DNA from 2 places in the Mangrovibacillus sp. Mu-81 genome. Region 2 is predicted to be linked to the other one. Evidence: a T-box and tRNA genes for the amino acid it is inferred to sense, from the RefSeq annotation. Region 2 holds a T-box; the other holds one or more tRNA genes.
The links. The T-box of region 2 lies ahead of argS (arginine--tRNA ligase). A T-box ahead of a tRNA ligase gene usually reads a tRNA of that ligase, here a tRNA-Arg.
Positions count from the first base shown of each region.

Region 1: it encodes a tRNA-Arg, which carries the amino acid that the T-box ahead of argS (arginine--tRNA ligase) is inferred to sense. The anticodon was not compared.

Region 1 is NZ_JBAJHU010000002.1:145,975-162,007, reverse strand. Features, by position in the region: gene V6B33_RS04520 (8-oxo-dGTP diphosphatase) at 1-345, shown strand, start outside; gene rapZ (RNase adapter RapZ) at 392-1,288, shown strand; gene V6B33_RS04510 (gluconeogenesis factor YvcK family protein) at 1,285-2,247, shown strand; gene whiA (DNA-binding protein WhiA) at 2,304-3,251, shown strand; gene V6B33_RS04500 (HPr family phosphocarrier protein) at 3,279-3,536, shown strand; gene clpP (ATP-dependent Clp endopeptidase proteolytic subunit ClpP) at 3,984-4,646, opposite strand; tRNA gene V6B33_RS04490 (tRNA-Arg) at 4,820-4,891, shown strand; gene V6B33_RS04485 (ABC transporter substrate-binding protein) at 5,120-6,760, shown strand; gene V6B33_RS04480 (M42 family metallopeptidase) at 6,787-7,866, shown strand; gene rpoN (RNA polymerase factor sigma-54) at 8,456-9,778, shown strand; gene V6B33_RS04470 (glutaredoxin family protein) at 10,021-10,266, shown strand; gene V6B33_RS04465 (sugar-binding transcriptional regulator) at 10,484-11,506, shown strand; gene gap (type I glyceraldehyde-3-phosphate dehydrogenase) at 11,564-12,571, shown strand; gene V6B33_RS04455 (phosphoglycerate kinase) at 12,746-13,930, shown strand; gene tpiA (triose-phosphate isomerase) at 13,971-14,732, shown strand; gene gpmI (2,3-bisphosphoglycerate-independent phosphoglycerate mutase) at 14,725-16,033, shown strand, end outside.
Region 2 is NZ_JBAJHU010000013.1:27,289-43,321, forward strand. Features, by position in the region: gene V6B33_RS19185 (TVP38/TMEM64 family protein) at 1-545, opposite strand, end outside; gene V6B33_RS19190 (BsuPI-related putative proteinase inhibitor) at 742-1,236, shown strand; gene V6B33_RS19195 (hypothetical protein) at 1,394-2,167, opposite strand; gene V6B33_RS19200 (FtsW/RodA/SpoVE family cell cycle protein) at 2,682-3,857, shown strand; T-box leader at 3,913-4,116, shown strand; gene argS (arginine--tRNA ligase) at 4,161-5,849, shown strand; gene V6B33_RS19210 (YqaA family protein) at 6,113-6,694, shown strand; gene V6B33_RS19215 (diacylglycerol/lipid kinase family protein) at 6,758-7,660, opposite strand; gene V6B33_RS19220 (hypothetical protein) at 7,811-8,095, opposite strand; gene V6B33_RS19225 (Lmo0850 family protein) at 8,163-8,321, opposite strand; gene safA (SafA/ExsA family spore coat assembly protein) at 8,480-9,100, shown strand; gene V6B33_RS19235 (CBS domain-containing protein) at 9,338-9,751, shown strand; gene V6B33_RS19240 (hypothetical protein) at 9,912-10,076, shown strand; gene V6B33_RS19245 (alanine/glycine:cation symporter family protein) at 10,415-11,845, shown strand; gene V6B33_RS19250 (ABC transporter permease) at 11,931-13,040, opposite strand; gene V6B33_RS19255 (ABC transporter permease) at 13,037-14,305, opposite strand; gene V6B33_RS19260 (ABC transporter ATP-binding protein) at 14,317-15,249, opposite strand; gene V6B33_RS19265 (response regulator transcription factor) at 15,408-16,033, opposite strand, start outside.

The sequences.
Region 1 (16,033 bases), on a different contig from region 2:
ATCCGCGATGCTGTCATCCGTGAATATCGCGAAGAAACAGGGATTTATTTAAAGAATCCCGACTTGAAAGGTGTATTTACGTTCATCATCAAAGATGGGGAAAAAGTGGTCTCGGAGTGGATGATGTTTTCCTTTTTTGCAACCGAAGCAGACGGTGTCAACCTGCAGGAATCGGAAGAAGGTAAGATCAAATGGCACAAGTTTGAAGATATCAAGGATCTGCCGATGGCTGAGGGAGACTATCATATTCTCGATTATCTCCTGCACGGAAAGAAAACCATCTACGGAACATTTACGTATACACCGGATTTCAAGCTGCTATCTTACCGTTTAGATCCGAGCTAGAAACATATAAATGAATACCATTTCAATATAAAAGCGGGGGAAGAGTATGAGTACAGGTTCTACGAATGACGTACAATTAGTGATCATAACAGGAATGAGCGGGGCCGGAAAGACAGTCGCCATTCAAAGCTTTGAGGATTTAGGTTTTTTCTGCGTAGATAATTTGCCGCCGACTCTTCTGCCTAAATTTCTCGAACTGATGAAAGAGTCTGGCAATAAAATGGATAAAGTCGCGCTTGTGATGGACCTGCGCGGAAGGGAATTCTTTGATCATCTCTTCAAGGCGCTTGATGAACTGGCGGAAACATCGTGGGTGACTCCGCAGATTCTCTATCTTGACGCGGATGATTCATCGCTTGTCAGACGCTACAAGGAAACACGCCGTTCCCATCCACTTGCTCCATCAGGCCTTCCGCTTGAAGGGATCAAACAGGAACGGGAACTGCTGGAAGAACTGAAGGGCCGCGCACAATTGATTTATACCACCTCGAAAATGAAACCGAGGGAATTGCGTGAAAAGATCCTCACAGAGTTTTCTGTGAACAAGAAATCGATCTTTACGGTAAATGTCATTTCATTCGGATTCAAGCATGGAATCCCGATCGATGCAGATCTCGTATTCGATGTGAGATTCCTGCCGAATCCTCATTATATCGATCATATGCGTCCGAAAACCGGGCTTGATGAAGAAGTCTCGACCTATGTGCTGAAATGGAATGAAACCAACAAGTTTCTTGAGAAAGTGACCGATTTGCTTTCATTCATGCTTCCTCACTACAAGCGTGAAGGGAAGAGCCAGCTCGTAGTGGCGATCGGCTGTACAGGCGGGCAGCATCGATCGGTGGCGCTTGCGGAACACATCGGCAACCATTTCAAAGATGATTATCAGACTAAGATTTCTCACCGTGATATCGAAAAGAGAAAGGCTGTCCAGACACCATGACCACATTGCCAAAGGTTGTCGTCATCGGAGGGGGCACAGGTCTGCCTGTCCTTCTGCGCGGACTGAAGCGTCATCCCGTCGATATTTCGGCGATCGTGACGGTTGCGGATGACGGCGGAAGTTCCGGACGTCTCCGTGATTCACTGGATATACCTCCGCCGGGGGACATCCGGAATGTGCTGGCCGCCCTTTCAGAGGTAGAGCCGCTAGTGGAGCAGATGTTTCAGCACCGGTTCGAAACCGAGAACGAGCTTTCTGGTCATGCTCTGGGGAACCTGATCCTGGCCGCGCTCGCTTCGATCACCGGAGACTTTGTTCATGCGATCCAGGAGATGAGCCGGGTGCTGAATGTGAAGGGCAAAGTCCTGCCGTCTGCAAATCAAAGTGTCACCTTGAATGCAGAGATGGAAGACGGCACAATCGTGACCGGTGAATCGACCATCCCAAAGGCCGGTAAAAAGATCAAGCGTGTCTTTCTAAAACCGGATCATATCAAACCGCTCGCAGAAACGCTGCGTGTCATCAAAGAAGCTGACTTGATTGTGATGGGGCCGGGAAGTCTTTACACAAGCATCATTCCGAATCTCCTTGTGCCTGGTATCGGGGAAGCGGTCTGCAGGTCAAAGGCAAAGAAGCTGTATATCTGCAACATCATGACCCAGGCTGGGGAGACACTTGAATATACGGCAGGCGATCATGTGGATGCCCTGAGTAAACATATGGACAGCTCATGTATCGATGCGATCCTTGTTAATAACAAGCAGGTTCCGGATGAAGTGCAGGCACGGTATGATAAAGAACAGGCGAGCCCCGTACACTTTGATATCGATCGTTTGAATTCCATGGGATTTGAGGTTCTCGCCCATGATATTCTTTCATATAATAATGGACTAGTACGTCATAATACAGAAAAAGTAGCCACAATCATCCATTCCTATATGGAATCATCCAGAAAATGACAGAGAAAATTTCATTTGTAAAAGATTGTGCAAGCGTTTGCTAGGAGGTGATGGGGATGTCGTTTGCGTCAGAAACAAAAAAGGAACTAACCAATATTGAAATCAAGGATTGTTGTGCCAATGCTGAATTATCAGCCCTCATCCGGATGAATGGCTCACTCTCCTTTTCCAACCAGATGCTAGTCGTGAATATTCAAACGGAAAATGCCGCGATTGCTAGAAGGATCTATACATTGATCAAAAAGGGATACGACACCCCAGTAGAGCTTTTAGTGCGGAAGAAAATGCGTCTGAAGAAAAACAACGTCTACATCGTGAGGATAAAAGAAGATACGAAAATGATTCTTGAGGACCTGAAAATCCTTGGTGAAGGATTTACGTTCATCCATAATATTTCTGAGGCTCTCATTAAAAAGAAGTGCTGCAGACGATCCTACTTAAGAGGAGCTTTTCTGGCAGGGGGATCGGTGAACAACCCGGAAACCTCTTCCTACCATCTTGAAATTTTCTCTCTGTATGCCGAACACAACGAAGCATTGTCGGAACTGATGAACACCTTCGGCTTGAACAGCAAGACGCTCGAGCGCAAGAAAGGATTCATCACCTATTTGAAAGAGGCTGAGAAAATTACCGAATTCCTCAACATCGTCGGGGCGCATAATTCACTCCTTCGATTCGAGGATGTGCGGATTGTCAGGGATATGCGCAACTCAGTGAACCGTCTCGTCAATTGTGAAACGGCCAACTTGAATAAAACCATAGGGGCTGCCTTAAGGCAGGTCGAAAACATCAAATTTATCGAAAAGCACGTCGGTCTGCAAGTGCTCCCTGATAAATTGCGTGAAATCGCAGAGCTGAGAGTGACCTATCAGGACGTCACGCTGAAAGAACTGGGGGAAATGGTTTCGGGCGGTACGATCAGTAAATCCGGAATAAACCACCGCTTACGGAAAATCGATCAGATTGCTGAGAAAATCAGAGCAGGAGAGAGACTGATCAAATAATCAGAACGAACAAAGGGGAGAAATGAAATGGTAGAAAAACAAGTCGAGGTTAAATTGAAAACGGGTCTTCAAGCACGTCCGGCAGCCCTTTTCGTCCAGGAAGCAAACCGCTTCTCATCCGAAATCTTTTTGGAGAAAGACGGCAAGAAAGTAAATGCCAAAAGCATCATGGGACTCATGAGCCTGGCGATCAGCACAGGTTCTGAAATCACCCTGGCAGCGGACGGCAGCGACGAAGACGAAGCCATCACTGCACTTGAAAAGTTTGTGGGCAGAGAAGGGTAAGATCAACATCACAAAGTCAACAGCCTTTATGGTTGTTGGCTTTTTTAATTTGGTGCGCGGCATTCGAAATGGATGGTTTCTATTTGTTATGAGCATTGTGAGCTCGAAGAAAGTTGTTTTTTTGAAGAGTTTGTGGTTTTCGAAGAGTATTGGATAGTTGAACGAGTTGTACATTTCCTAAGTTTGTGGACGGTAATCAGCATATGAATTTATATGACAGCGGGTTTATGAGCGGATTCTAACGGCTTATGATCGAAATTTCCAATTTATGATCGAAATCCTGGATATATGATCGAATTCTAGAATATATGATCGAACTGCCGGTTATTCGACTTAAATCGACAAACCCATTGCCAAACCCACATCCACTTTCATTCATCCTCGCCAAATCCAAAACAAAAACCCCGCCGGCCAAAGCCGACGGGGCAGTTTCTCTAAAAAAGAGTCTTATTTGTTATCCATTTCATTGCGTGTGATGATGCGGTCGATCAGTCCGTATTCAAGAGCGCGTTCAGCAGTCATGAAATTGTCGCGGTCTGTATCTTTTGAGATCACTTCAAGCGGCTGGCCAGTGCGGTCTGACAGGATTTGGTTCAGTTTCTCGCGGAGGAAAAGAATGCGCTTCGCAGCGATTTCGATTTCCGTCGCCTGACCTTGTGCTCCGCCAAGCGGCTGGTGAATCATTACTTCAGCATTTGGAAGTGCAAGACGTTTGCCTTTAGCACCCGCTGCAAGAAGGAATGCACCCATTGAAGCTGCCATACCGATACAGATCGTTTGTACATCCGGCTTAATGTACTGGATTGTATCGTAGATTGCCATTCCGGCAGTGATGCTTCCGCCAGGGGAATTGATATAGATTGAAATATCTTTCTCAGGGTTTTCGGACTCCAAGAATAGAAGTTGTGCTACAATAGAGTTCGCCACATTATCGTCGATGCCGCTTCCGAGCATGATGACACGGTCTTTCAACAGACGTGAATAAATGTCGTAAGCACGTTCACCGCGGTTTGTTTGTTCAATAACTGTAGGAATTAAGTTCATCCTTCGTTCCTCCTTAGATACGCATTTTTTCTTTTTATATACATATTCACTTTGTACTGTAATCATACACTGTTGGTCAATAAAGGTCAAACTTAACGCATCAGTGATTCTTACACTATGTAATCCTTTCTACATCATACCCATCCATTCCTTTTTTAAACAGTGAAAACGTATTGCATTCATGAAAAAAGTATCTTATAATATACTTTCGTACGATAGTTTTTCAGTAACCTATTCATGCCCTCGTGGTGCAACGGATAGCACGTAAGATTCCGGTTCTTAAAATGGGGGTTCGATTCCCTCCGAGGGCGTACCAAAGTACCGCCGCGTTTTTATAACGCGGCGGTACTTTTTTTGTCTTTAAAACAAATGAAACACTTCTGGTCACCGCTTGATCAATTTGTAACAGGAACACTTACGGAAAACAGAAACGGCTTTCTTCTATTTTACAAAAACCACCATAAAATTACAAAATAGTATTTAAATTCAGACAATTTTCGCATATAATAGTCTTTATACTATTTTAAGGGGGTAAAGCGGTGAAGCGGCATATTAAAGTTACATTTTACTTATTACTCGCATTCATGTTATTTCTCTCTGCTTGTTCAGGCGGAAGCCAATCAAACAGCAGTACGGAAAGTGAAAAGAATCTTTCAGAGGATGAGAAGCAAGGCGGAACGCTTATATTTGGCAGAGGAGCAGACTCCATCAGTCTCGATCCTATTAACGTAACAGATGGGGAGTCTATCAGGGTAACACACAATATTTTTGAAACTTTATTTGAATATGACCATAACCTTGAACTTCAACCAAAACTGGCAACAGACTACAAAACTAGTAAAGATGGATTAACTTGGACATTCTCGCTTCGGGAAGGTGTGAAGTTTCATGATGGAACAGATTTTAACGCCGAGGCAGTTGTATTTAACTTTGAACGGTGGATGGACCCTAATAATCCTTACCATAAAGGGGATTTTGTTTATTATCCATTCTTGTATGGAGGTTTTAAAGGGGATGAGAACCATCTTATTGAATATGTGAAAGCTAATGATGAATACACATTGGAAATTAAACTCAAAAGAAAGACTGCACCATTTCTCAGTTACTTAGCTATTTCTATGTTTGGAATTGCAAGCCCTGCCGCTATTAAAAAATACGGAGATAAAATAAATGAACATCCAGTCGGCACAGGACCTTTTACGTTTAAAGAATGGACACGAAACAATTCTATCACTCTGGCGAAAAATCCTGAATACTGGATGGAAGGAAAACCGTATTTAGATCAAGTGGTATTCCAGGTAATACCGGAAAACTCCTCTAGACTGGCAGCTCTGCAAAGTGGTGAAATAGATATTTTAGATGGATTGAACCCTATTGATACGACGACGGTGGAATCAACAGATGGACTCGAATTACTTAAACGTCCCAGCTTTAACATCGGGTATATGGCGTTCAATATGGAAAAGGAACCGTTTAACAATCCGAAAGTAAGAAAGGCGATTAATATGGCCATAAATAAAAAGGAAATAATAGATGCCTTTTATAATGGTTTAGCCGATGTAGCTACAAGTCCTTTGCCACCATCATTATGGGGGTATCATGAAGGATTAAAAGAGTATGAATACAATGTAGAAGAAGCAAAGAAATTACTAGCTGAAGCAGGATTTGAAGATGGTTTTAAAACAAAGTTATTTACGATGAGTAACCCAAGACCTTATCTTCCGCAGCCCATGAAAATTGCTGAAAGCATTCAATCTGATTTAGCGAAGGTTGGGATTGAAGCTGAAATCGCTACATACGAATGGGCAACATATCTTGAGAGAACAAGTGCGGGTGAGCATGATATGGCACTTTTCGGCTGGACTGGAGTTATGGCTGATCCTGACAATTTCTTATATCCTAATCTCAGCAAAACAAACGCAGAAAAACCTGCTAATAATCGTGCGTTCTATAAGAGTGACAAATTCACTCAACTAATTACAGAAGCACGTGAAACACTAGACAAAGAGAAACGTATTGAACTTTATAAAGAGGCTCAGGAGGTATTCCAAAATGATGCACCTTGGACAATGCTTTCTTATACGACAACCCCTCTTGCCCAAGCTGATTATGTGGAAGGGTACAAACCTCATCCAATGAGTAATGACTTACTTACAGATATATATTTAACAAACAAATAGTTTTTTAGCTTTGGAGGGAATGAGGAATGTATCAACTATTAAAAGAATTATGTGGGAAAGTTGGACCAAGTGGGTTCGAACAAGACGTACAGCGCTTTATTATAGAACAAATAAAGGATCATGCTGATGAATACCATGTAGATTCTTTAGGCAATGTGATTGCTAAAGTGGCAGCAACAAACATTGATTATCCTTCTATTTTATTTGCTGCTCATTCAGATGAAATTGGTTTTATCGTAAAAAAAATCGAGCCAAATGGAACGCTGCGTTTTGAAAAAGTTGGCGGTTTCGATGATCGAATTCTTCTTGCTCAGCCTGTTGTTGTTAAATCAAGAAAAGGCTATTTACAAGGTGTCATTGGAACATTATCCACTCACTATGTAAAATGGGATGATCCAAAAAGGTTTGATTCGCATAGAGAGCTCTATATTGATATCGGAGCTGGTTCGGCAGAAGATGCGAAAGAAATGGGGATTGAGGTCGGTCAGCCAATCTCCTATGGATCAGAACTGAAATTGATCGGCAGTGATAAACAGCCAAGGGTAGTAGGAAAAGCACTTGATGATCGTGCAGGCAGTGCATTATTAATCAAGTTTTTACAGGATATAAAGAGTTCTGAACGTGAACACGGTGATATATATTGTGCTTTTACTGTTCAAGAAGAAGTCGGGTTGCGGGGAGCATCTATTTTGACTCCATCTATTAAGCCAGATTACGCTATCGCTATTGATACTACACCAACAAGTGATACGTATGATGTATTGATGACAGGAACGAGAGTACTGGGAGATGGCCCTTGTATTAAAATTGCAGATAAATCCCTTATTTCGCATCCGATAGTGACAGAGCATCTAAAGAATTCAGCAGTGCAAGCAAGCATCCCCTATCAACTAGAAGTATTTATGGGAATCGGAACAGATGGAGGCGCAATCCATATGACTTCAACAGGAGTTTCTACCGGTGTTGTTTCCATCCCCTCTCGCTACACGCACAGCCCTGTAGAAATTGTAGATCTATTGGACATGGAAAACAGCCTGAAGTTAATAAAAGAGTTTACCTATACTGCTAATAAAATAGCTGGTAAGAGCTTTGTAGATACCTTTTAATAAGAAGGAACCTTTCACTATGGTCTTGCAATGTCCGGTAGATAACTGCTATTTACGACAAGTGGTAGTTTCATTGAAAAGATGGAAGGTTAAAATCACAGTTCGAATTTAAAATACAGTTTTATCATTTTTAATAAAATCATTGATAAAGAGGCTGGGAAAAAAGTGTTTTAGTATAAATAAAAGCCGGGAAAATTGAATTCTAAGTTCAAGGTAAGTTCGGGTTTCTATTAGCTTTGATCAAATGACCAATTAGTTTCCAACTTGTTCCAGCGGTTGATTGGAGTGCAAGACGAAGACTCCTGCGGGAAAAGTAGCTTATGTGAGACCCCGCAGGACGCGACGAGGAGGCTCACGGGCTACCCGCGGAAAGCGAAGTCTTGCACGGAAATCATTAGCGGTATTCAGTAGTCATTACTGTTAATGTTCGACTTTTGGTAGTTGTATTTTGGATTTGTCCCAGCCTCTATATTTAAAGGTATCGTCCATCTACTATATTCATAGAATATTGTAAACACCCCATCTTCCAAACAATTCCCATTAACGAAACCCCCTATTTCATGTAAAATGAAGGGAGGAGGTTAGAAGGATGAATTTGAACACAGGATTATGGCAGAAGCAGCAAATGAAACTTCAAATGACACAACAGCTATCACAGGCCATCACCATCCTCCAATATTCTGCGGTGGAACTGAATGCTTTCCTTGAATCGAAAGCATTGGAGAACCCCCTCATACAACTAGAAGACCCCATACAGGATGCTCCCGATCGGGGAGAGTCTTATCACTATAAAAAGAAGGAAATGCATGATTTTACAGAGTTTCTATCAGTCTCAAAAAAAACGATGGCGGAACATCTTTTTCTTCAATTAGATTTGAAATCGCTTTCTTCAGTAGATTTGAAAGTCATGAAGGACCTGTTTAACAACTTGGATGAGAACGGTTATTTGCGCATAGAGCCGGAAGACTTCATGACCCGGAACAAGCTGCAGATTTCTCAAATGGAACGCTATATTACCAAACTGCATGAATTAGAACCAGCAGGGATTGGAGCGCGTTCCCTGCAGGAGTGCCTCTCACTTCAATTACGACGCAAGTCTGCTTCGGTTTTGGCACTTTCGATCATCGATGAGCATTTCGAAGATTTTGCCGCGAAAAAGTGGAAGGGGATCGCGAAAGAAATGAACGTTGATCTAACGGACATCCAGAAAGCGGCAGATCTCATTCAATGCTGTCATCCCCGTCCAGGCGCCGGATACAGTGACGGCCCCGCTCATTACATCGTCCCTGAGCTGATGGTGAACGTAATGGGTGAAAACGAAGTGGCGGTCTCCTTATTTGACGGAACGACCGTTAACGTGATGTATAATGATGAATACAAAGATTTTCTAGAGCATCATCCCGATAAGGAAGTTGGAAGCTACCTGCGGGAAAAGGAGCAGGAATTTCAGTGGCTGCTTCAGAGCCTGAAGCAGCGCAAGCAGACGATTTTGAAAGTAGGGAAGTTGATCGTTGAGAAGCAGAGGTCTTTCTTCCTGACGGGTCCCGCTACCGTACAGCCCCTGACGTTAAAAGAAGTGGCTGAAGAAGCGGGTGTTCATGAATCAACGATCAGCCGTGCCGTGAAGGGGAAGTATATGCAGACACCCTACGGCATCTTTGAAATGAAATATTTCTTCAGTGCGGCGATAAAATCGGTCAATGCAGAAGATGGCGGAGCGGCTTCGTCCACATCGATCAAAAATGAAATCCAGCGTCTAGTGGACGAAGAAGATAAGAAGAAACCACTTTCTGATCAGAAAATCGTCAACATGCTGATTGATAAAGGATTCGACGTTTCGCGCCGGACGATAGCCAAATACCGCGATCAACTCGGGATTTCGTCGTCGACGATGAGGAAACGGTATGAATGACAAGCAAATTTCTCCGGATGGTTGTATGCCCATACCATTCCGGTCCCGCCATCATATATAGTAGTATCAGTTGTACCAGGTACAAACAATCCCGATTGTACCTGGTACAATAAACACAATTTGTACCAGGTACAGCAGACCGGAAACGTACCAGGTATAAACCACTCAATTTGTACCAGGTACACCCAACCCATCTACCGCAGCCAAACCAACAACACATTCAACCAACGGAGGACCAGTCAATGAACCAAGTCATCTTCTACACTAGAAACCAATGCCACCTATGCACCGATGCCAAAATCAACTTGAAACTTGTTCAGGACGACCTGAAATTCGACATCGTCGAAAAGGATATCGACGAAAGTGATGAGTTGACGGAGCGTTTCGGGTTGATGATCCCGGTGGTGGAGTACGAAGGAGAAATCATCCAGTACGGGCAAATCGACTATTTTACACTCAGCAAGCGTTTACATGAAAAAACTCAGTAGTTTCTAGTTGAATTCCGATTTCCATACTGATAGAATGAACGATGAAAGCAGGGATGAATTTTTTTTGGAGGTAGTGGGACATAATATGTCTATGTGGGACCAATCAAGTCCAACGATGTAATTCTACAGCTGTTGAAAGCCACGTTTACAGGCTGGATACTTGTGGAAATACAACTAAAGAGGCAGTCACTCACTTCCATGTAAGGAGCTTTTACCGATGGAATCCATTATTGATATACAAAAGCGATTATTACCAGACCTGCTTGAAGTTATGCATAAGAGGCATCAAATTCTCCGTTCGATTCAATTCTTACAGCCGGTCGGCCGCAGGAGTCTTGCACAGAACCTCGGACTGACAGAACGGGTGCTGAGAAGTGAAGTAGAATTCCTTAAGAATCAGGATCTCATTTCGATCAAGACGTCCGGGATGATCATGACAGAAGATGGCATGAAGCTGCTGGATAGGATCGAAAACATGATGAGAGAGATTTCAGGAATCAATCAGATGGAGGAGAAGTTACAGTCTTTACTCAATCTTAATGAAATTGTCATCGTTCCTGGGAATAGTGATGAGTCACCTTGGGTAAAAGAAGAATTGGGGCGTGCATCAGCTTTTAGTATGAAACAGCGCCTTGAGGGAAATAATATCATCGCTGTGACTGGCGGTTCGACCATGGCGGCTGTCGCAGAAATGCTGACACCCGACTTTTCAGGATCCGACACGTTGTTTGTTCCTGCACGGGGCGGTATCGGGGAAGATGTAAAGAACCAGGCCAACACGATTTGCGCGAAGATGGCAGAGCATACAGGCATGCGCCATCGCGTGTTGTATGTTCCCGATCAGGTGAGTAAAGAAGTTTACAAGTCCTTTTTAACGGAACCGATGATTAAAGAGGTCTTAAATTTAATCAAGTCGGCCAACATGGTTCTTCATGGTATTGGAGATGCTATTACAATGGCAGAAAGACGGAAGACGCCTCCGGCAGATTTTGAAAAGATCACTGCAGGAAATGCTGTCGGTGAAGCATTCGGTTATTACTTCAATGAGTCGGGGGAAGTGGTACATAAAGTGCCGACCATTGGACTCCAGCTTGAAGACCTGAAAGACATCAACCATGTCTTTGCCGTTGCTGGCGGCAGCTCGAAGGCGAAAGCGATCCGGGCTTACTTGAAAAGTGCTCCCTCTTCGACGATCTTGATCACTGATGAAGGAGCAGCGAAAGAGCTTTTAAAAGGCTGAAGGCCTTTTGAAATATAAAAAATCATCCTTACACACACTAAAGGAGGAAATAGTATTATGGCAACGAAAATTGGTATTAACGGATTTGGACGTATCGGACGTAACGTATTCCGTGCAGCACTTAAAAACGACAACGTAGAGGTAGTGGCAGTTAATGACTTAACTGATGCAAACATGCTTGCTCACCTTTTACAATATGACACGGTTCACGGAACACTTGAAGAGAAAGTATCTGTAGACGGTGACACTCTTATCATCGGCGATAAAAAGGTAAAAGTATTAGCAGAGCGCGACCCTGCTCAACTTGGCTGGGGAGACCTTGGCGTAGAAGTGGTAGTAGAATCCACTGGCCGTTTCACAAAGCGTGCGGACGCAGCTAAACATATCGAAGCCGGTGCAAAGAAAGTAATCATCTCTGCTCCAGCAAGTGATGAAGATATTACAGTCGTTATGGGTGTTAACGAAGATAAATACGATGCAGATAACCACAACGTTATCTCTAACGCATCTTGTACAACAAACTGCTTAGCGCCATTCGCAAAAGTTCTTAACGACAAATTCGGCATCAAGCGTGGAATGATGACAACCATCCACTCATACACAAATGATCAGCAGATCCTGGACCTGCCACACAAAGATTACCGTCGTGCTCGTGCGGCAGCTGAAAACATCATCCCGACAACTACGGGTGCTGCAAAAGCTGTATCACTAGTGCTTCCTGAATTAAAAGGTAAATTGAACGGTGGGGCAGTACGTGTTCCAACTCCAAACGTTTCACTGGTTGACCTGGTTGCTGAACTGGATAAGAATGTTACAGCTGAAGAAGTCAACGCTGCATTCAAAGAAGCTGCTGAAGGTGATCTTAAAGGAGTTCTTGCTTACAGCGAAGAGCCTTTAGTATCAACTGACTACAACGGAAGCCCTGCTTCTTCAACAATCGATGCATTATCAACTATGGTAATGGAAGACAACATGGTAAAAGTCATCTCTTGGTATGACAACGAGAGCGGATACTCAAACCGTGTCGTTGACCTTGTTGATTACATCGCTTCTAAAGGTCTTTAATCCGGCATTAACGTAAAATTACATTATAAATATGGTGAGGATGGATAATTTCTGTCCCACCATCTATAATGAAAAGGGATGAAGGGGAGCGGGGAAGATTCCCCACTCCCTTTTCTCATTCTATACTTGCATTTCTTTTCAATAGAAGAGAAACACTAAAGGAGGCCTTTTACGATGAATAAGAAATCAATCAAAGATGTTGATGTGAAAGGGAAACGCGTATTTTGCCGTGTGGACTTCAACGTACCGATGTCCGAAGGCAAAATCACTGATGAAACCCGTATCCAAGCTGCACTTCCAACAATTAAGTACTTAGTAGAAGGCGGTGCCAAAGTCATCCTGGCGAGTCACTTGGGACGACCTAAGGGTGAAGTGGTAGAAGAACTTCGTTTGACTCCTGTTGCGGAACGACTTTCGAAGCTGCTTGGCAAGAACGTTGCAAAGGCAGACGAAGCGTATGGAGATGGTGTACAATCGAAAATCAGCGAAATGGCTGACGGAGATGTACTGGTTCTTGAAAACGTGCGTTTCTATGCAGGTGAAACGAATAATGATCCTGAACTTGCGAAGGAATTCGCAGCACTTGCAGATTTATATGTAAACGATGCATTCGGTGCAGCTCACCGTGCGCACGCTTCAACAGAAGGCGTGGCAAAACATCTGCCGGCTGTAGCCGGGCTTCTAATGGAGAAAGAGCTTGAAGTATTGGGCAAAGCATTATCTACTCCGGAACGTCCATTCACAGCGATCATCGGTGGAGCGAAAGTAAAGGATAAAATCGGTGTCATCGATAACCTATTAGATAAAGTGGACAACTTGATCATCGGAGGCGGACTTGCTTACACATTTGTGAAAGCACAGGGCCATGAGGTTGGGAAATCCCTTTTAGAAGAAGATAAAATTGACTTAGCGAAGCAATTCATGAAGAAAGCTGAAGATAAAGGCGTTAACTTCCTTATGCCTGTCGATGTAGTCGTTGCTGATGACTTCTCAAACGACGCAAATACGAAAGAAGTAGAGATTGACTCTATTCCATCTGATTGGGAAGCACTTGATATCGGTCCTAAGACAAGGGAACTATTCCAGGCGACAATCAAGGACAGCAAGCTTGTCATCTGGAACGGACCTATGGGTGTATTCGAATTGGACACATTTGCAAACGGAACGAAAGCCGTAGCTGAGGCGTTGGCCGATGCGACAGATACATATTCTGTTATCGGCGGCGGTGACTCTGCAGCAGCAGTCGAGAAGTTCGGCTACGCTGAAAAGATGAGTCATATCTCCACAGGCGGAGGCGCATCACTTGAGTTCATGGAAGGCAAAGAACTTCCAGGTGTTGTGGCCCTTAACGACAAGTAATTCAGCACAAAACCAACTTAGCTGAGAAAGGATGAACGTTATGCGTAAGCCTATTATTGCAGGTAACTGGAAAATGCACAAAACGGCATCAGAAGCGAAAACTTTTACAGAAGAAGTCAAGGGATTAGTACCTGACACAGACAAAATTGACTCTGTCATCTGTGCACCTGCCCTATTCCTTGAAAACCTTGTTGAACAGACGAAAGATACAAAAGTTGAAATCGGTGCGCAAACGATGCACTTCGAAGAAAGCGGAGCATTCACAGGAGAAGTAAGTCCTGCTGCACTGGCTGACTTAGGTGTTAAATATGTGATCATCGGTCACTCCGAACGTCGTGAAATGTTCAATGAAACGGATGATTCTGTTAACAAAAAAACATTGGCTGCTTTCAAGCACAACCTGACTCCGATCGTGTGTGTAGGTGAATCATTGGAACAGCGTGAAAATAACGAAACGAAAGACCTTGTGGGATCTCAAGTGAAACAGGCTCTTACCGGTCTGACTGAAGATCAAGTGAAGCAGACGGTCATCGCTTACGAACCAATCTGGGCAATCGGAACAGGCAAATCTTCCACTGCAGAAGACGCCAACGAAGTGTGTGCCCACATCCGTCAAGTAGTCGCAAGTGAATTCTCACAAAGTGCTGCCGACTCTGTACGCGTACAATACGGCGGCAGTGTAAAACCGAACAACATCAAGGAATACATGGCTCAATCCGATATCGATGGTGCTCTGGTAGGCGGCGCAAGCCTGGAACCTCAATCGTTCCTGCAACTACTGGAGGCAGGTTCTCATGAGTAAGTCACCAGTGGCGTTAATCATCTTAGATGGTTTTGCATGTCGTAATACAAAAGAGGGGAACGCTGTTGCACAGGCGAACAAACCGAACTTTGACCGCCTGTGGAACAAGTACCCGCATAACCAATTAACAGCAAGCGGCGAAGCGGTAGGCCTTCCGGAAGGTCAAATGGGCAACTCCGAAGTGGGGCACCTGAACATCGGTGCCGGCCGCATCGTCTACCAAAGTCTGACCCGCGTAAACATGGCGATCCGCGAAGGTAAATTCGAAACGAATGCCACCTTCCTTGATGCCATCAACCATGCAAAAGAAAAAGGGACAGACCTTCACATCTTCGGTCTTCTTTCAGACGGCGGGGTTCACAGTCACATTGAACACTTATACGCACTCCTGGGCTTGGCTGCTCAAGAAGACGTGAAAAATGTATACGTTCATGCTTTCCTTGATGGACGTGACGTCGGACCGCAGACAGCACCAAAATTCATTGAAGAAGCCGAAGCGAAAATGAAGGAAATCGGCATCGGGCAATTCGCCACGATTTCCGGACGTTATTATTCAATGGACCGCGATAAGCGCTGGGAACGTGTAGAGAAGTCTTACCGTGCCATGGTGTACGGGGAAGGACCAACGTATACCGACCCGATGCAGTTGATTGAAGATTCATATGAACAAGGAATCTACGACGAGTTCGTCATTCCTTCTGTCATCACCAAAGAAAATGGAGAACCGGTTGGAACGATCAAGGACGAAGATGCCGTTATTTTCTACAACTTCCGTCCAGACCGTGCCATCCAGATCTCGAATACATTCACGAACGAAGACTTCCGTTATTTCGTCCGCGGTGAAAAGCATCCGAAACACCTTCACTTCGTCTGCTTGACGAAGTTCAGTGAAACGGTTGACGGCTTCGTTGCCTTCAAGCCGACGAACCTGGATAACACACTTGGTGAAGTCCTGTCTCAAAACGGATTGAAGCAGCTCCGCATTGCCGAAACGGAAAAATACCCTCACGTCACGTTCTTCATGAGCGGCGGCCGTGAAAATGAATTTCCGGGAGAAAAGCGGATCCTGATCAATTCTCCTAAAGTGGCAACATATGACCTGCAGCCGGAGATGAGTGCGTATGAAGTAACGGATGCGCTACTTGCCGAGATCGAAGCAGATCAGCAGGACGCTATCATCCTGAACTTCGCCAACCCTGACATGGTCGGCCACTCAGGGATGCTTGAACCAACCATCAAAGCAGTCGAAACAGTTGATGAATGCCTCGGCAAAATCATCGACCTCATCGAGAAAAAAGGCG
Region 2 (16,033 bases):
TCTTCCCCGCTTAAACCAGAACCAAAGAAGACGAATCCGATCGTCCCCGGGATGATCCCTATGGCTGTAGCAGCAATATAAGGAAGAAATCGCACTTTCGCTGCTCCCGCTAAATAACTCACAAGATCGAAATTCAGAAACGGCACCAATCGGAGCATCAATATATAGAAAAAACCATTTTCAGCCATTTTATCCCGGATGATGGTCACCTTGGGAGAAGATTTCTTCCAAAGCCTCAATCCAAGGAAACTGGAGGCAGCATATGCAACACTTGCCCCTCCAAGTGCACCGGCGAGAGTAACCACTAGGCCAATGTAAGGGCCAAATGCCAATCCAGCCGCAATGGAAAAAATTGTAGTCGGAATTAAAACGACTGGACGGATCGTCAGCATGATAATGAAGACGATAGGTGCTCCCCACCCAAACGGCATGATCCAGTCTCTGATATCATGCGGCCGTATCTCCCAGAAGCCGCGGCTATACCAGAGGAAGATGAGGAGGAGGGCAGAGAAGCCGGCCATCTTTAGGATATCTATTTTCTTCAACGCCTTCCCTCCTCTTTACCTGATTTTGATTTTTATTTTTACATTTCTTCTTCCATTGTACTGACCACTCCTGAGAAAACCAAACTATATCGCTTTTCTATTTTTTCTGGGTGATTGGTCTTACTTTGATAATGAGGAACAAAGTCTTGAAACTTTTCTGCTGTTTTTAAGTCTAATAAACTAGAGGTGATGGGACATGATGAAATTGATCATCGCATTGACCGGCGCTCTCGTGGTCGGGGGCTTGACCGGTTGCGGAACTTCCGACGACCCCAAACAGGAGGATGTTGGACAGGAGACCAGCGGCACCGCTGACACAAATCAAACAGAGAAAGGAATTGTTGCAGGCAGTATGGAACCTTCTTTAATCGAGCAGGATGCAAAAAATGGACAAGCGGTCTACGAGTTTAAAATCAAAAACCAAACGGAAAAAGAAAAAACCTTCGTCTTTTCATCCGGTCAAAAGATCGACTTCACGTTGAAAGACAAGGATGGAAACGTGGTATACCGCGAATCCGAAAACAAAATGTATACACAGGCCATACAGGAAATCCCGCTTAAACAAGGGGAGGCATTTACCCAGCAGCTGGTGCTGCCAAAGCTTGACAGCGGCACTTATACATTGACAGTGTGGCTGACAGCAAAGGGAGAAAATGATTACAAAGTGGAGAAAGACATACTCATTCCATAATCAAAAGGATTAATCCCTGTAAAGAAGTTCATTCAACTTAGAATGTTGATGAAGTCCTGTACACTGATTAATCCTTCTTATCTTTTTTATAAACTGAGTAAAAGGGGTAGCGGATCCATCCCTACACTCTATTCTCCATTTTGCTGTTTGTGCCTGCCTAACGGATCGATGAACTCCAGTTCTTTGTTTTACGGTCGAAAATAAGCAGACCATTAGCAGGTGATTTACTGAATTGCTGATAATCTTCCATCATTTCATCCATATTGAAGTAGTCCCCAATGACCCAGATCGGAATCTCGATCTTCCCTCTGCTCACAATGGCTTTTTCTATGGAAATGATCATTCCTTCCTTTATCTTCTCTTTAAAAGAAGTGATGATCTGAGGACCGATCACGGGAAACTGCTTTTCCTTTTTCATGCCGAATAATCCTTTACCGCCTTTTACGCTTCCCAATTTCGAAGCAACCGTTGAACCTAACAGCTCGTAAAAGTCATCAAAGTCACGGTAATAAATTTTATTAAACCACCCATCATCATGAGAGAGGTACGCGAAACGGTTGTTCAATTTGGAGTAAAACGGTGCGCTCAGCGGCTGCTTCAGATGCCCCATGTAGAGCAGCTCTGCGATTTCCTGCCCGTTCAATTCATTGACACCTGCTTCTTCGTCAAAATCGATCCAGCAGAAGTCACCGTAGCCCGCTACGTTGTCATTTATGATCTTGTCCGTTTCTTCCTGTTCAACATATTCCAGATGAGTGTGAATATTAAATGCCCCATGCTCATACTGATGTTTGATCAAGAGCAAATTTCTTAGAGGCTGCGGTGTATGTAAAGCAAATTCCTGAAAGTTAATTCCGTAAGAAACTACATATTGCCGATCTATATTTTTATGCACATAGATGATATCTTTGATTTGCTTGTTTGACTTCAAAACATTCCCTCCATCTGATTTACACGATGCGTATCTACTAGTATCTATATTAGCAAAGAAACATGGATATCGTTCTTTTCTATTTCATTTCAAAATGATGACAAAAGTCGCAGGAAACTGTCGGAAAAAGTCATTCGACAGGGTCGGCTGCTTATTGCGCCCGCAAATATCGGTTTGAATCCGATAGTACAGAAGGCTTGCTGCCTTCATTTGAAAGGATTTTGATTCGTTTCAACCAGCCTTAAGCTTTCTAGCTAATTAGTATAGGAAATGTTACATTTGTACTCGGGAGTTTTACTTTTGGATTCCCAGTGCATTCATGTAATATATGGAAAAGGAAATACTGCATACCCTGACAAATTCTTCTTTACCTGCAGTCTGCTGTCTTTTCATCTTGCCTCCTGGTATAAACAGGTGAAAAATAAGCTTGTCGTCAATGACAGCCAGTAGAAATTTTCCTCCGTTTCTATTAGACTAGGAATGTGAAATCTTACGAAATTCAGGTGAAATGATTATGGAAACTCGCCAGCGATTTGCTGATAAATTTGACTGGGGACTTGCGTTTTTATTGATGATGTTCTTTATCGTCAGTGCTCTTGGCATAAGCAGCGCACAGACCTCCAGTGTATATGAAACAAACTTCGTCATCCGACAGGCCTTCTGGTATGTGGTTGGAGGTATCATTATCGGAGGAGCACTATTCTTTGACCCGGAGCAATACAAACGGCTTTCCTGGTATCTTTATGGTCTTGGTATAGCCCTGCTCCTCGTGCTGCTCATTTCTCCGGAAAGTATTGCACCTTACCGGAATGGAGCGAAGAGCTGGTTCATGCTCGGACCTTTGGGATCGATTCAGCCTTCCGAATTCATGAAAACTTTCTTGATCCTTGTCCTTGCCAGGATCATTACAATTCATCATGAAATGAATCCGAGAAAGACGATCGAAACAGATTTCAAGCTGCTGTTGAAAATCGGCGCAGCCACCTTTTTGCCGCTCGCCTTCATTATGCAGCAGCCTGACTTGGGTACATCTCTTGTCATTCTCGCAATCATGACAGGAATCATCCTCGTCTCGGGGATAACGTGGAAGATTATCGTTCCTATTTATGCTTCGATCACGTTCCTTGGCGGAATTGTCATTTCCCTTGTCATATGGGCTCCGGATATATTGGAAAAATACTTAAATGTAAAGCCTTATCAATTCGGGCGGATCTATGCATGGCTCGACCCTTATAACTATTCCAAACTGGAAGGATTCCATTTGATCAATTCATTGAATGCGATCGGATCCGGGCAGATTTTCGGAAAGGGCTATAACGATGGAGAGGTATATATCCCTGAAAACCATACTGACTTTATCTTCAGTGTCATCGGTGAGGAATACGGGTTTATCGGTGCAAGTGTCGTCATCAGTCTCTACTTCCTGTTAATCTATCATTTGACTAAGACAGCGCTGGACACGAAAGAACAGTTCAATGCCTACGTATGCGCAGGAATCATTTCGATGATCACATTCCACGTCTTTCAGAACATTGGAATGACGATTCAATTATTGCCGATCACAGGGATCCCGCTTCCGTTCATCAGTTACGGGGGGAGTTCCCTGATGGGGAACATGCTGGCACTGGGAATTGTATTCAGTATGAGATACCATCATAAAACGTATATGTTCTCTTCAGAAGATTCTTAACAATATATGTTGTATTTATCTCCAAATTGTGTAAAATAATATCTAACTATATACAAGATATTCCATGATGAAGAGAGTAATTCTGACGCAGATCCATTAGCGAACCAGGGATGGTGCAAGCCTGGTGTGAAGCCCGGAATGAAGCGCACTTCTGAGAAGTCTTTCTTGAAAGCAGTAGAGAAAGACCGGTTTGCACCGTTAACCTATGAGCGCCCTTCGGGAAAAAGAGTGGTACCGCGAGCATAAACTCGTCTCTATAACAAATAGAGACGGGTTTTTTTATTTTATTTGGAGGTGGAAATGATGGATTTAAAGTCAGTATTAGCGACAGAAATGAAGTCCCAGGTTCTTTCTTCCTGGCCTGAAGAAGATATTTGCAAGTTAATCGAAATACCGAAGCACGCCCATCTGGGAGACCTGGCTTTCCCGTGCTTCAGATTAGCCAAAGAATGGAGAAAATCCCCTGGAGTGATTGCTGCAGAAATAGCCCAGACATTTCATTCCCCAACATTCAAAAATGTGGAGGCAGTGGGTCCTTATGTGAATGTACGTTTTGATCCCGCACTCACCGGGAAGGAGATTGTCTCCTCGATTCTTAAGCAAGGAGTTCAATACGGTTCCCATCCATTCGGGAATGGCAAGACGATCGTGCTGGATATGTCTTCTCCTAATATTGCTAAACCCTTCTCGATGGGGCACCTCCGTTCCACTGTAATTGGCAATGCCCTCGCCAATTTAGCAGAAAAATGCGGATATGAAACCGTCAAAATCAACTATATCGGGGATTGGGGCACACAATTCGGGAAACTGATCGTCGCCTTCAAAAAATGGGGCGATGAAGAGAAGGTAAAAGAAAACCCGATTGCCGAATTATTTACCCTTTATAAGAAATTCCATGAAGAGGCTGTTCAGGACCCTGCGCTTGAAGAAGAAGGCCGTAAAGCATTCAAGCTTCTCGAAGACGGCGATGAAGAAATCACCGGGTTATGGAAATGGTTCAAGTGTGAATCATTCGAAGCATTTAAAACCATCTATACACTACTTGGAGTGAACTTCGATTCCTACAATGGCGAGGCATTCTTTAACGATAAAATGGAAGAGGTAGTACAACTGCTGCAGGAGAAGGCTCTCCTTGAAACGTCACAGGGTGCCCGCGTCGTGTGGCTGGAGGACGAGACACTGCCTCCATGTTTAATCAAAAAAACAGATGGCGCAACCCTCTATGCTACAAGGGATCTGGCAGCCGCCCTTTATCGCCAACGCGAATATTCCTTCGATGAAGCGCTGTACGTTGTCGGCCAGGAGCAGACCGTCCACTTCAAACAAGTCAAGGGGGTGCTTGAGAAATTGGAATTTGATTGGGCAAGAAGCATGAAGCATATACCTTTTGGCCTTTACTTGAAGGACGGAAAGAAAATGTCGACTCGTAAAGGACGCGTCATTCTACTGGAAGAAGTGCTTGCCGAAGCGGTCGCGATGGCAGATGAAAATATCAAAAAGAAAAACCCGCATCTTAAAGGAGCAGAAGCTGTTGCCCGGGATGTCGGAGTCGGGGCGGTCATTTTCCATGATTTAAAAAATGACCGTTTGAACGATATTGAGTTTTCCCTTGAACACATGCTTACCTTCGAAGGGGAAACCGGCCCCTATCTGCAATACACTCATGCGAGAGCCCAATCGATCCTGAGAAAAGCCGGAGTCGCTTCACCTTACACGTTTAATGGACTGAAAGACTCAGCCAGCTGGGAAGTAATCAAGCAGCTTCGACTATTTCCTGAAACAGTCGAAAGAGCTTGGAAGGGCTGCGCACCTTCCATCCTGGCAAAATACCTGCTGGAGCTCGCAAAGTCGTTTAACAGCTACTATGGAAATACAAAAATCATTAACCCGGACCCGGAGCAGGAATCCCGTTTGGCACTCGTCTTCGCAGCAGCGTCTCTGTTATCACAAGGTTTGAGCCTGTTAGGCATCAAATCACCGGACGAAATGTAGAATTGCCAGACATCCTGTCACTATTTCCCGAGAAATGACTTATTTTTTCACTCCACTCAGCCCTCTTCTTTATGGATCACTCTATTTACTCAATTGTGATCTATACTGAGCGGGGTCTTTTCTATGACTGCTTCCTCTCTTCTAATATAGTCCAATCAGATATTCCATGACGCTCCCCTTAAAAAGTGATATACTTTCTTATGTTATTTCAAAAACCGACAATACGTTTGACAATAATTGCATGATAATAAAGGAGATATCTTATGTCTGAACTACTTCACGCTTTTGAAGCCTGGTTGCTCGATTACGGGATTTGGGGACTGATTCTTGTATCCTTTGCAGATTCGTCTTTCTTTCCGATTCCACCAGATGTCCTGTTAATCCCGCTGGCGATCGCCAACCCTGAAAATGCTTTGCTCTATGCTTTATATACAACGGCTGCGTCAGTCATCGGTGCGTTATTCGGCTGGTGGATCGGTAAAAAACTCGGTCGGCCGATACTGGTATACCTATTCTCAGAAGCAAGAATTCAGAAGGTGGAAGAATACTTTATGAAATACGGTCCCATGGCCCTGCTTATTGCCGGCCTCACACCCGTTCCATATAAAATCTTCACCATCTTTGCCGGTGTTTCCGGAGTAAAAATCAGAGTACTCGTCATATGGTCGATCATCGGACGGGGCATCCGCTTCTTTCTTGAAGGAGCAATCATATTGGCCCTTGGAGCAAAAGCAAAACCGTTTATCGAAGAAAACTTCACCATGCTGACACTCGCAGCAGGCGGTATCTTACTACTGGCCTACATTATCTACCTTGTCATCAGAAAGAAAAGACATACTGTATAAACTAAATTGATTCAACCAGATTCAGTAAAAAAGAGAGTATTGGAGGACCACTCCAATACTCTCTTATTCATTCTCCCCTACAATAAACCGCAGATGATGCTTCAAGACTACCAAGGTATGGTTCTGTTCTTCATAGAGCTCTCCGTCCATATCCACTTTCTCATCTTCCTCTATATGAATCGTAGCCTCCGAAGCCCGGATATGAATGATATCATTTGACGGATCGTTTACTTCTCCTGTGCTTCTTATCATGAAAAATTCCTTCAATAATGGGAATCCTGTTTTTTTAACCATATATATATCGATCAGGCCATCTTCAAGATCAATATTGGCTGGCAGCGGGTTTGTGCCAATTGAGCGCCCGTTCGCCGCCAGGAGCATCACCACTTGTTCCTTGTATACTTTCCCGTTAGCCGAAATGACTGCCCGCAACAGCGGCGGATCCTGGATGGATTGAAATGCGCTGATATAATAACTGAGCTTTCCGAGAACACTTTTAGATCCCATGTCGATATTATCACTTGTTTTAGAAACCAGGCCTGTCCCCCAGAAATTACTGAAATAGCGGTCGCCTGCTTTGACGATATCGATATCCTTTTCCAGGGGTGAGTCCGTAATGGTTTTGACGGCTTGTCCCAAATTCACGGGTATATTCAGGGAACGTGCAAAGTCGTTACAGGTTCCCCCTGGAAGGATGGCGGCCTTTGGCTTCGATGCAAGACTGGCTAACCCGTTAACCGCTTCATGTACAGTACCGTCCCCGCCCATGATGACAACCAGATCATATTCTTGCCCGGTGTTTCTGCATATTTTTTCTGCATCGCCCTTGTCTTTCGTTTTATGAACAGTCAATGTATCACAAATATCCAAAAGCTCCGGGGTGACTTCCATCAATTGAGTTTCCAATTCCCCCTGACCTGCTTTCCCATTACAAACCAACAATATCTTTGGATAGATAATAGTCATCACGTCACCTGCCTTTACAAATATCCTTACAAAAAAAGAGGCTGACCCAAAAAGATGAAGTGATCACCCTTAAAGGATCAGTCCTTAATGAGCCAATCGTCTAATGATTCAAATCTCTAGACATTCGTTATTCTTGGGTCAACCTCTTTATTAAGCTGTGTTCGAGTCTTCTTGAGGGCTTTGAAGGATTGTTCTGTACGCCAACCGCAGACGACCATTAATATAGCTTTGTCCGTCACAGGCGATATGCGTGTTTTGCATCCGGTGGATTTCCATTTCTGCAAACATGGATAATGCCCGGGAAACCTGATCCAATGCCAAGTTGACACTGTAAGGATCGGCTGGCTGAGAGGCGCTCATGCAGCGGTATGAAATTTCATCTGCCCTCTTTCTTATTTCCTTTAGCGTTTGGACATCAAACAACACTCTTTCCATGCCATTCCCTCCTTTTCACTATTTCTTATTATATCGTGAAAAAAAGAGAAATATGCCTTGCAAACCGTTATGAATCCTGAGTTAACGTCTTAGGTAATGGTTGATATTGCTTTAGTGAATGAAGGATCTCCCGTCTGGACTTTGTTTTAGAAATATTGACGCCGACTTTCGATAAACTGGTTATCACCTTTTTAAAGCGATCGTTCTCCTTTACCACGTTATTCACCTCTTCGATTAAATTCGTTACCTATTTGTACGTATGAAATAAAAAAAGGTTTCACTTTATTCTAGATGGTTTTCCTATTCCCTATAAATGAAACAATAATCCTATTTTTTGTTTTTCTTTATAAGAATATTTCACATTTAAATACACAATTTATACGTATGAAAACAAAATTAGCGATGATAATGGTCACAATGTCCCTTGCCTTTGGTCTTACAGGAATCACCGGTGCCCAGGCAGCACAAACTTATCACGTAAAGAAAGGAGACACTCTTTGGAAAATTTCCAAAAAGTTTCAAATCGGGTTATCTGAAATGATTGATGCAAACCCTCAAATTCCAAATCCGGATTTAATATATCCTACTCAAAAAATCAATATTCCAATCATCAAATCAACAAAGTCTGTTGAAAGCCAGGTGATTGATCTTACAAACCAGGAAAGGCAGAAAGCCGGACTCGCTCCTCTTCAATTAGACTGGCAGCTGTCCAGAGTGGCACGATATAAATCCCGGGATATGAGAGATACAGGATATTTTGCTCACCGAAGCCCTCAATATGGCTCACCTTTTGATATGATGAAAAGATTTAATATCCAGTACACTTCAGCAGGTGAAAATATTGCAGTCGGACAAACAAGTCCGGAACAAGTTGTTAAAGAATGGATGAGCAGCCCCGGACATCGTAAAAACATCCTCAATGACACCTACACCTATATCGGGGTCGGATACGCGAAGGGCGGTTCATACGGCACCTATTGGACGCAGATGTTCATTTCAAAATAGAAGGATCTACGGATTTTCTGTAGATCCTTCTATTTTATCAGCCAAAACCATATCAAATTCATTTTAAGATTGATTTATTTTCAACTTTCGACTGTTTATTTTCAACTTCCCTGCATTTATTTTCAACTAAGCTTATATCCACCTTTTCAATTAACTTCCTCCAGATCGAAAGAATATTGCAAGCAAATATTCAAATAATAAAGATTGTACTGCCACAACAATTGAGGGGGAATTTAAATGAAAGTACGCGATCTAATGTCGACAAATGTTGAAGCTGCATCCAATCAGGATTCTTTACAAAATGTTGCATCTAAAATGCAATCGAAGAATGTTGGTTCTGTACCTGTAGTGGAAAACGGACAAGTTGTCGGAATGGTAACGGACCGCGACATCGCCACTCGCGGACTGACGAATGGTACTCAGGATACTGCGTCTCAGGTTATGACCCAAAACGTTGTGACGATCTCACCGGATGCTTCCGCCGAAGAAGCTGCGTCGTTAATGTCACAGCATCAGGTCCGCCGCCTTCCAGTAGTCGAAAACGGAAACCTGGTCGGAATGCTTGCATTGGGCGATCTAGCAGTACAACAAAAGTCTGATCAAAGCGCTGGCGGCGCTCTTAGTCAGATCTCAGAAAATCAAACAAGATAGATGATTCCCTGTAATACCTTAGAGGCCGAATTCATTCGGCCTCTTGTTTTACCTCCCCCCGATACGACAATTTTTTCACATACAGGCAGGATTTTCTTGTTTTTTCGAGAATATCTTTAGTTATGGAATGGTTATGAATGTGAAGATTGGAGGTATTGGGATGAGTCGTTCAGCTTATTATCGAAAAGAAGTAAAGAATTTTAAGCGGGAAAGCCGTAAAAAGGTTTTTGTAGACGGAATACTTGATTTCTTATTTATGATATTTGGCATTTCCATGATTACGGGAGTACTTTTATTTGTATTAGGCTACTGGAACTACTACTGATCCCTCGACAGATTATTTATGACGCGTTCTCATTTATATGTCCAAGTGACAAACCAGCCTTCCAGATGCCATAGAACATTTCTGTGGCATTTTTATTTTTAAAAAAATTATTATTTTATATTCTATTTTTCATTATTTCAGAATAATTTTCCCTCCCCTCGTCTATCCTTCCTTACCTCTTTAAAAACTTTAAAATCCCTTATTTACTATGACAACATATTTTGAAACCCTAAATAGTCACTTGGTAAAAATTTAATATTCAGATAATTACTTGACTTCTGATTCTAATTTTCAGATAATAATAAACGTAACCGATTCAAATTTTCGAGGGGGTTATCATGGAGATTTTAAACAACTTAGTCAGCGAAGCAAATTCATATTTATGGGGTTATATCTTAATCGGATTACTAATTATTTTAGGTGTATACTTTACAGTCGGTTCGAAATTCGTCCAAATTCGACATATTGGGGAAATGTTCCGATTACTAGGCGATAAAGATGTTCAGAAGGCAGAAGGCGAGAAGCAGATTTCTTCCCTGCAGGCATTCTTTATCGGAGCAGGTACTCGAATTGGTACAGGTAATTTAGCGGGAGTAGCCATTGCCTTAGCACTTGGAGGTCCTGGAGCTGTGTTCTGGATGTGGGTCGTAGCGGTCCTCGGAGGAGCCAGTGCTTTTGTGGAAAGTACGCTTGCCCAAATTTATAAAGTGAAAGATAAGGTTGGTTTCAAAGGCGGTCCTGGCTACTACATGGAGAAACAATTAGGGAAACGCTGGATGAGTTCGATCTTTGCAGTGACAATCCTGCTATCTTTCGGTACAACATTCAATGCTGTACAGAGTAATACCATCTCGGTTGCATTTAATAATTCTTTCGGTATTAACTCGCTATTAATCGGAATTGTTCTCGCAGGATTAACCGCACTCGTTATTTTTGGCGGAGTGCAGCGAATTGCCAATTTCTCATCCGCGATCGTGCCGTTAATGGCAGGTTTTTATATCATTCTTGCATTGTTTGTCGTCATCACAAACATTACGGAAATGCCGCAAGTGTTTGCTCTCATTTTCAAAAGTGCGTTCGGGTTTGAACAGGTAGTCGGCGGTGGTATCGGTGCTGCCATCATGAACGGTGTGAAACGCGGACTATTCTCAAATGAAGCGGGTATGGGTAGTGCGCCAAATGCTGCAGCGACAGCATCCGTGTCCCACCCGGTAAAACAAGGTTTCATTCAGGCACTGGGTGTTTTCTTCGATACCTTGCTGGTATGTTCTGCAACCGCTTTCATCATCCTGACTTCTGATGCTTACTCCTCGGGAGTGACGGGTATTGAGCTTTCTCAAGCTGCGATGTCAGAACACTTCCAATCATGGGCTGGTATCTTTCTTGCCATTGCGATCTTTACGTTTGCTTTCAGTTCGATCATTGGAAGCTATTACTACGGTGAAGCGAACCTGCCATTCATCAGTAAGAGTAAAACAGGTCTTCTGGTTTACCGCTTCATCGCATTAGGAATGGTCGTATTCGGTTCTGTGGCGAGCCTTGATATTGTATGGAGTCTGGCCGATTTCTCAATGGCGCTCATGGCCATCACAAACTTGATTGCCATCGGGATTCTTGCCCCTATTGCCTTTAAGGCGCTCGACAATTATATGGTACAGCGCCGTCAAGGATTGGATCCTGTGTTCTACGCAGACGATATTCCCGGCTTAAAAGGAGTGGAAAGCTGGCCGAAACGAGAAGAAGTACGTAAGAAGGCGGCCAATGAGTAAATCCGTTTATAAAGGTAAAAAACAGGCACCCTCAACAGGTGCCTGTTCTTTTGTCATTCTTTAAGAGGAACGTTTTCACTCTCACCTAAATATGCCGCTTCTCCATAAAGTTAATCCCGATTCCCATCATGAGAACGCCCATAAGTACTAAGACAGAAACAGGCAGCATCAATTGCTCCAATCCCCACCCATTGATGGTCGCTCCCTTTAAGGCTTCCATTCCATAGGTGAGCGGCACTACTTTAGACAACGCCAGCAGTACCGGTGATTCAACGATTTCCAGCGGCCAGTAAGCACCTCCTATCATCGCCATGCTTACCGCAACGAGCGGGATGACAGCATTGAAATGCTGTACCTTTTTAACAAGTCCCGTGATCAGCATGGAAAGAGCGACGATGGCAAATACATAAGGGACCAGCAACAGTAAGACGGTATGGAATCCACCGTAAAATTTCACTTCCGTCAGATAGCGGAAGACGAAAAATATCAATGCCAGCTGGATATAACCGAGGATAAAGCTGTATATCAGATTACCTGCATACATTTCCCATTTACGTATCGGTGAAAGGATCATGCGGTCCCATACTCCCTCCCTCTTTTCATAGAGAATGGAGGCAACGTTATAAGCGATCGTATAGATGACGAAGAACAGCGAAAAGCCAAAGAGTGACTGCAGTTTAGGATCATATACAAACGTATCACTGCCCTTGAATGATGTTTGCTTTATTGAAAAGACGGGCGACGTTTCTGCTGCTGAATACCAGGACTCCACTTCTTGTTCTTGTATCCCTTTGGATGCTGCAGCTTCCTTCAACGCTTCTTTTTGTCCAACCTCCCCATATGCTTTACCAGCCACCTGCTGCAGTAAGGAAGTCGTACCTGTGCGTGAGGAAATAATGATATTGAACTCACCTTCCTTTATGATCAGCCCGCCTTCCCTCTTTCCTTCACTCACCAGCTCATTCAATTCATCCTGTGTGACTTCATGAAAATGGAACGCCTCTGCTTGTGACAACTCTTCTACAATCAGATCCGTCTGATCAGATGAAGCGGCCACACTATAGGGGATGGGTATCTTATTTACTCCGCCCTGACTTGTAAAGAAAGCGAACATGACACAGACAGCTGTCATGATGACAAACAGCCAGGGTTTACGAAGGAACATTTTCATTTTCGCAAAGAGGATTCCCTTCATTTCGCTGTTCCCCCTTCCTTTGGAAATAGTAAGACAGCCAGAATGAGAATAATGATACTGAACAGTACCAACATGAGAAGCTCAGACTGTACACTTGATAAAGGATAGCCTTGAAATAGTTTGAAATAGGCTGTCATCCCTGCACCGTTCGGAGTGAGATTCCCGATCTTCCGGATGAAATCAGATGAAAACATTTCACCAAAGCTTCCTCCCACAAATGCAAATACCGTTACAATCACCGTGGAGAAAAAGTTAGAAAAAGTCTCAGAGTGTGCACGGTAGTTCAATGATGTGAGCAATGCGCCTATGCTGCCCACTGCCAGACTGAGTGCAATGGTCACCAGTAAAAACGAACCTAAAGCCGGCCACGTCACACCGTAAAATAGGGCGCAGACCCCAAACAGGATACCCAGTTGAAGGGCAGCGAGAATAATAGTTGTCAGCAGAATGCTGGTGAAGTATTTCCAGATTGAAACATTCGCCAGGATCATACGGTCAAACACATGGTCTTCTTTTTCCTGGTAAGCAAATGAACCCATATTGGAAGCAATATATAAAACAAACATGACACTCATTCCTACTGCATAATAAGCGGTTGAAGTGAGGGGTTCGCGGTCCTCCACATTCGATACTTTTCCTATCACTTCGGTATCCATGGAGTCAGCACTCAGAATGCTTTCATCAGATTCACCAATTTTAGCTGCAAGGGAATATTGTTCTTGAAAACTTGTGAGTAAATCTTCTGTGAGATTGGATGTCAATTCTTTTCCTTCATTCCGGTAAAGTTTGAGCTGCGGACGTTCTTCTTCTTTGAGGAACATCGAAGAAAGAATCTGTTCGGAGAAGCCTTCAGGTATTTCAATGATGACCGAATAGGAGTCATCGTCCTTTGTTTCTTTCAGAGCTTCAGGCTCTATCTCATGAACGGAAATGTATTTTTTCAGTTCTGGATTTTTCAACACTTCACTCTTCAACTGTTCGACCGGTAACAGTTGTTTGGCGGATTGAGAGATTGCAGACTTTGCTTCCTGCGGAAGTTTGGAAGACTCCAGTTTTTTCAGAAAATGGTTTAATTCCTGATCGCTGTCCCCATGTTCGATGATGGCAACCTTCGCTTTCACACTTACTTCTCCCCCATTCATAACACTCCCGAGGGCAAAACCGAGGATCGTAATCAGGATGAGCGGCATCCCGATCAAAATGAGGAGAATTTGCGGATTCCGAATAATCAGGAGGAGCTGTTTCTTTATAAATTGGACAATCATTCTGACCCCTCCTAATCTCTGAGTGCTCTGCCTGTGAGGTGAAGGAATACATCCTCAAGGGTAGGCGTCTGCCGGTCGATTGTTACGATGGCTGCATCGGTTTCTTCTGCTAGTTGAAAGATCTGGTTGAACGGATGCACTTCTTTAGGGATTACGATGGTGACCGTCTTCTCATGGGAGGTGACCGTTTTGATAAATGCGAGCTCCTTTAATTTCTCCGTAAATGCCGGTGAGCTCTTATCCAGCTTTATGAGGATGGTTGATTCAGAAGAGAGGATACTTTTGATTTCATCTTTTGTTCCTGAAGCAATGATATGCCCTTTATCCATGATATAAATGCGGTCACAGAGGAATTCCACCTCTTCCATGTAATGGCTGGTATACAAAATTGTCATGTTCTTTTCCCTGTTCAACCTTTTGACCCCTTCAAGAATATAGTTTCTGGATTGCGGGTCGATCCCGACAGTAGGTTCATCCATAATGAGGATTTCAGGGTCATGAAGTAATGCAACACCTATATTCAGCCGTCTTTTCATCCCGCCTGAGAATGTTTTCACTACATCATTCTGCCTTTCTGCCAGGCCGATCTGCTCAAGGATTCCCTCTATTCTTTCCTTTAGTTTCTTTCCTTTTAAACGGTGGATCTTCCCGAAGAATTCCAGATTCTCTTTAGCTGTCAGATCCGTGTATAAAGCAATTTCCTGAGGAACCACTCCCAGGACTTTCCTCAGCTTCCCGGGAGATGTAAGGATGCTGTTATTGTTCAGCCTCACATCGCCTTCAGACGGGGAAATAAGAGATGAAATCATGGATATGATCGTAGATTTCCCGGCTCCATTGGGTCCGAGCAGCCCGACCGTTTCTCCTTTTTCAAGAAAAATATTCACCCCGTCCACTGCCTTGTTCTTCTTGTAACGCTTCGACAGGCTTACCACTTCGAGCATCCATTCCGCCTCCTCTTCAATCTATATTCCTATTGTATTTCGCATTCATGATATCTCCTACTTACCTCTGTCACATCTTCACCTGAAAATGACGTGACCTCCGTCACATATTTCGGTTGGACAGTCCACAAAAATAACTGACCTAATGAACAGGTCAGTCAGGCGATGTCATTTTTGACAGCATATATGGCCAGCTGGGTCCGGTCGCGGAGCTCTAATTTCTGAAGGATCTGCGTCAGGTGATTTTTTACTGTGCCGATGGATAAATGCAATTCACCGGCTATTTCTTTATTGGTCCTTCCCTTTCCCACCAATTGGGTGATCGACAATTCTCTCTCTGTTAAGGGAGGGATTTGCTGAGGGTCCTTTTGATGAGACAGCAATTTCGGCACTACTTTGGCTGCTACTTCGTCCTGAAGACTCATGCCTCCTTTTAAACAGCTGTGAATCGATTGAATAAGCTTCTCTCCTTGAGAAGTCTTCAGCAGGAATCCGTTCGCTCCTTCCTTCAATGCTTGTAAAGCGTATTCATCATCATTAAAGGTAGTCAGGATCAGAATTTTTACGAGTGGCCACTGTTTTTTAATGATTCTAGTCGCTTCAAGGCCATTCATTTCCGGCATGCGGATATCCATGATAATCACATCAATGGCATGAGACTGCATTTGATTGATCGCCTGAAGCCCATTTTCCGCTTCCGCTGACACGTTTAGCGTTTTGTCTTGTTCAATCATCATTTTAAGTCCCTGCCGCACAATCCCCTGGTCTTCAACTAACAGGATAT